Regions from separate parts of the Lelliottia jeotgali genome, predicted to be linked through region 2. Evidence: predicted binding sites of a transcription regulator. Region 2 holds the regulator's gene; the other holds the start of a gene.
The links. The regulator sigma-54, encoded in region 2, starts transcription at its own class of promoters, with help from an activator protein. The targets are predictions, from matches to a motif close to GTTGGCACANNTTTCGCTNT.
Positions count from the first base shown of each region.

Region 1 (2,476 bases), on a different contig from region 2:
ACAGGTTTTTATCCATCGCTTCGCCTGGGTGGATCTTGTTCTTAATACCGTCAAGACCCGCCATCAGCAGCGCTGCGAAGCACAGGTATGGGTTAGCCGCTGGGTCCGGGAAGCGCACTTCGATACGACGCGCTTTTGGAGACGCAACCACTGGGATACGGATAGAAGCAGAACGGTTACGGGCAGAGTAAGCCAGCATAACAGGCGCTTCGTAGCCTGGGACCAGACGCTTGTAAGAGTTGGTGGTTGGGTTCGCCAGGGCGTTGATCGCTTTAGCGTGTTTGATAACACCACCGATGTAGAACAGCGCCTGCTCAGACAGACCCGCATATTTGTCGCCTGAGAACAGGTTGGTACCGTTCTTGGACAGAGACATGTGGCAGTGCATACCGGAACCGTTATCGCCGAACATCGGTTTTGGCATGAAGGTCGCGGTTTTGCCGAAGCGGTGGGCAACGTTGTGAACCACATATTTGTAGATCTGAATCTCATCCGCTTTTTTGGTCATGGTGTTAAAGCGGGTTGCGATTTCGTTCTGACCGGCTGTCGCCACTTCGTGGTGATGCGCTTCAACCACCAGGCCCATCTCTTCCATGATCAGACACATGGTAGAACGAATGTCCTGTGAAGAATCGACCGGAGGAACCGGGAAGTAACCGCCTTTCACGCCTGGACGGTGACCTTTGTTACCACCTTCGTATTTGGTGGAGGAGTTCCATGCGCCTTCGATATCGTCGATAGCCACGTGGGAACCGGAGATAGACGCACCAAAGCGGATGTCGTCAAACAGGAAGAACTCTGGCTCTGGCCCGAACAGCACGGTGTCCGCGATGCCGGTAGAACGCAGGTACTCTTCAGCGCGTTTAGCGATGGAGCGTGGGTCGCGGTCGTAGCCCTGCAGCGTGCCTGGCTCAAGGATGTCGCAACGGATAATCAGGGTAGACTCTTCGTAGAACGGGTCAATGAGCGCAGTGGTTGCGTCTGGCATCAGAACCATGTCGGATTCGTTGATGCCTTTCCAGCCGCCGATTGAGGAGCCGTCAAACATTTTGCCTTCTTCGAAGAATTCGGCATTTACCTGATGAGCAGGAATTGTGACGTGCTGTTCTTTGCCTTTGGTATCGGTGAAGCGCAGATCAACAAACTTCACTTCGTGTTCGTTCAGCATCGTCAAAACGTGTTCAGCGGACATACTTAACTCTCCCGGATTGGTCATTGTCGTCGTGGTAACGAGGTCTTCAATTCTGTTTAAGGCTGGCGTGGTCGCCATGTTTTTGCCGTATTTTTATAAAGCGAAATCTGTGCCAACTTTTAAATCACCCCAAAAAGGCGTTATCATGCACGTCATAGTGCAAATGAACTGCACCACGAAAGTCATCTTGCACCAGTATAGTGCTTCATTGTGAACATTGAGCACCATATTGGTGCAATTTTCGTTAAAGTGCACTTTTTACGCTGCGTGAAAGCGGTCACAAAGCAACTCTGCGATACTTGTTTGCGGAGGATGTTTGTGATCCTGTTTAGTCCTGCGATTAATCCGTGTACAATAACGCGCTATTTCTAAATGCCTGAGGCAAAGTTGTGATCGAAAATCTGCGTAATATCGCCATCATCGCGCACGTTGACCATGGTAAAACTACCCTGGTTGATAAGCTGCTGCAGCAATCCGGTACCTTCAGTAATGATCGTGCTGAAGCCACCGAACGCGTGATGGACTCCAACGATTTGGAGAAAGAGCGTGGGATTACCATCCTCGCTAAAAACACCGCTATCAAATGGAATGACTACCGTATCAACATCGTTGATACCCCAGGCCACGCCGACTTCGGTGGTGAAGTTGAACGTGTAATGTCCATGGTAGACTCCGTTCTGCTGGTCGTTGACGCAATGGATGGCCCAATGCCGCAGACGCGCTTCGTAACCAAAAAGGCATTTGCCCATGGTTTGAAGCCAATCGTGGTTATCAACAAAGTTGACCGTCCTGGCGCGCGTCCTGACTGGGTTGTGGATCAGGTGTTTGACCTGTTCGTAAACCTGGATGCGAGCGACGAGCAGCTCGACTTCCCAATCATCTATGCATCAGCATTGATGGGTATCGCGGGCAACGATCACACTGATATGGCGGAAGACATGACCCCGCTGTACCAGGCGATTGTTGACCACGTTAAAGCACCAAGCGTTGACCTCGATGGTCCGTTCCAGATGCAGATCTCCCAGCTGGATTACAACAACTACGTTGGCGTAATCGGTATCGGTCGCATCAAGCGCGGTAAAGTGAAGCCTAACCAGCAGATCACTGTTATCGACAGCGAAGGTAAAACCCGCAACGGTAAAGTCGGCAAAGTTCTGACTCACCTCGGTCTGGAGCGTATTGAATCCACCGAAGCCGAAGCTGGCGACATCATCGCGATCACCGGTCTGGGCGAGCTGAACATCTCCGACACCCTTTGCGATCCGCAAAACGTCGAAGCACTGC
Region 1 is NZ_JAENMQ010000016.1:97,417-99,892, reverse strand. Features, by position in the region: gene glnA (glutamate--ammonia ligase) at 1-1,192, opposite strand, end outside; gene typA (ribosome-dependent GTPase TypA) at 1,582-2,476, shown strand, end outside.
Region 1: glnA (glutamate--ammonia ligase) is a predicted target of sigma-54. The motif match lies at 1,290-1,309, and genes of this name have one in related genera.

Region 2 (2,476 bases):
CTTTTGCGGGCGTCGATCCAATCTCCGTTATCGACATCAAGCGTATTATCGAGCATTTGCGCGACAGCGGCCTCGGAGTGCTCATCACTGACCACAACGTACGTGAAACGTTGGCGGTTTGTGAACGTGCTTATATCGTCAGCCAGGGCCATTTAATCGCCCACGGCACTCCGTTAGAAATTCTCGAAGACGAGCATGTGAAGCGTGTGTACCTTGGGGAAGACTTCAGACTCTGATAGGGTAGAGGTTAAGTCACGCCAAAGCGGGGAAAAACGCTCTGAACATGAAGCAAGGTTTGCAATTAAGGCTCAGCCAGCAACTGGCGATGACGCCACAGCTACAACAGGCGATCCGTCTGTTGCAGTTGTCCACGTTAGAACTTCAGCAGGAACTCCAGCAAGCGCTGGACAGCAATCCTCTGCTGGAGCAAACCGATCTTCATGACGAGGTAGATACCCAGGAAAAGCAGGACACCGAATCCCTTGATACGGCAGATGCTCTCGAACAAAAAGAGATGCCGGACGAGTTACCGTTAGACGCCAGCTGGGATGAAATCTACACCGCCGGAACCCCTTCCGGCACACGTGCTGATTACCAGGATGACGAACTTCCGGTTTATCAGGGCGAAACCACCCAGTCGTTACAGGATTACCTGATGTGGCAGGTGGAGCTCACGCCTTTCACCGAAACCGATCGCGCGATTGCCACCTCCATTGTGGATGCCGTGGATGATACGGGCTATTTGACCGTCTCTCTGGAAGACATTCTTGAGAGCGTCGGCAACGGCGATATCGATCTTGATGAGATCGAAGCGGTTCTGAAACGCATCCAACGTTTTGACCCGGTCGGCGTGGCGGCAAAAGATCTGCGTGATTGCCTGTTGATCCAACTTTCACAATTTGCAAAAGAAACACCGTGGATTGATGAAGCCCGACTGATCATCAGCGAACATTTAGATCTGCTGGCGAATCATGATTTCCGATCCCTGATGCGTGTCACGCGCCTCAAAGAGGACGTGTTGAAAGAGGCGGTCAATCTGATTCAGTCGCTTGACCCACGCCCCGGACAATCTATCCAGACCAGCGAACCTGAATACGTGATTCCTGACGTTCTGGTCAGAAAGCACAACGAACGCTGGACGGTAGAACTGAACTCCGACAGCATTCCTCGCCTGCAAATTAATCAGCAGTACGCCTCCATGTGCACCAGCGTGCGCAACGACTCCGACAATCAATATATTCGTAGCAATCTTCAGGAAGCGCGATGGCTGATCAAAAGCCTTGAGAGCCGAAATGATACGTTGCTACGTGTCAGTCGCTGTATTGTGGAACAGCAGCAGGCGTTTTTTGAAAAGGGCGAAGAGTTTATGAAACCGATGGTGCTGGCGGATATCGCCCAGGCCGTTGAGATGCACGAATCGACCATTTCGCGCGTGACCACGCAGAAGTATCTGCACAGCCCGCGCGGCATTTTTGAGCTTAAGTATTTCTTCTCCAGCCATGTGAATACCGAAGGCGGCGGCGAAGCCTCGTCAACGGCTATTCGAGCACTGGTGAAGAAGTTGATCGCAGCGGAAAACCCCGCGAAGCCACTGAGTGACAGTAAGTTAACCACCATGCTGTCCGACCAGGGTATTATGGTGGCACGTCGAACTGTTGCGAAGTATCGAGAGTCTTTATCCATTCCGCCGTCTAACCAGCGTAAACAACTGGTTTGACCCAACTGATAAGGAAGACACTATGCAGCTCAACATCACAGGACACAACGTCGAGATCACTGAAGCCTTACGCGATTTTGTGAATACGAAATTCGCCAAGCTTGAACAGTATTTCGAGAGGATCAATCAGGTCTACATTGTGTTGAAAGTGGAGAAAGTGACTCATATCTCGGATGCAACCCTGCATATAAACGGGGGTGAAATCCATGCCAGTGCGGAAGGGCAAGACATGTATGCGGCTATCGACGGCTTGATTGACAAGTTGGCACGACAGCTTAATAAACATAAAGATAAACTGAAACAACACTAATTGTCCGGGCAGTTAACGGGTGCAGGGCGGCCTGTTGTGAAACACAACAGGCCATTTGTACAGTTAGCGCTTAGGTGAAATTATGATGAACAACGATTCCTCGCTTCAATTGAGTAGTGTCCTTAACCAGGAATGTACCCGCAGTGGCGTTCACTGTCAGAGCAAAAAACGGGCTCTGGAAATTATCAGTGAACTGGCTGCAAAACAGTTAAGCCTGCCGCCTCAGGTGGTGTTCGAAGCTATTCTGACCCGTGAAAAAATGGGCAGTACCGGCATCGGCAATGGCATTGCCATTCCGCATGGCAAACTGGAAGAAGACACATTGCGCGCCGTGGGCGTCTTTGTGCAGCTCGAAACGCCAATCGCCTTTGATGCGATTGATAACCAGCCGGTTGATTTGCTGTTCGCGTTACTGGTGCCCGCTGACCAGACCAAAACCCATCTGCATA
Region 2 is NZ_JAENMQ010000009.1:82,434-84,909, reverse strand. Features, by position in the region: gene lptB (LPS export ABC transporter ATP-binding protein) at 1-236, shown strand, start outside; gene rpoN (RNA polymerase factor sigma-54) at 284-1,717, shown strand; gene hpf (ribosome hibernation promoting factor) at 1,740-2,027, shown strand; gene ptsN (PTS IIA-like nitrogen regulatory protein PtsN) at 2,110-2,476, shown strand, end outside.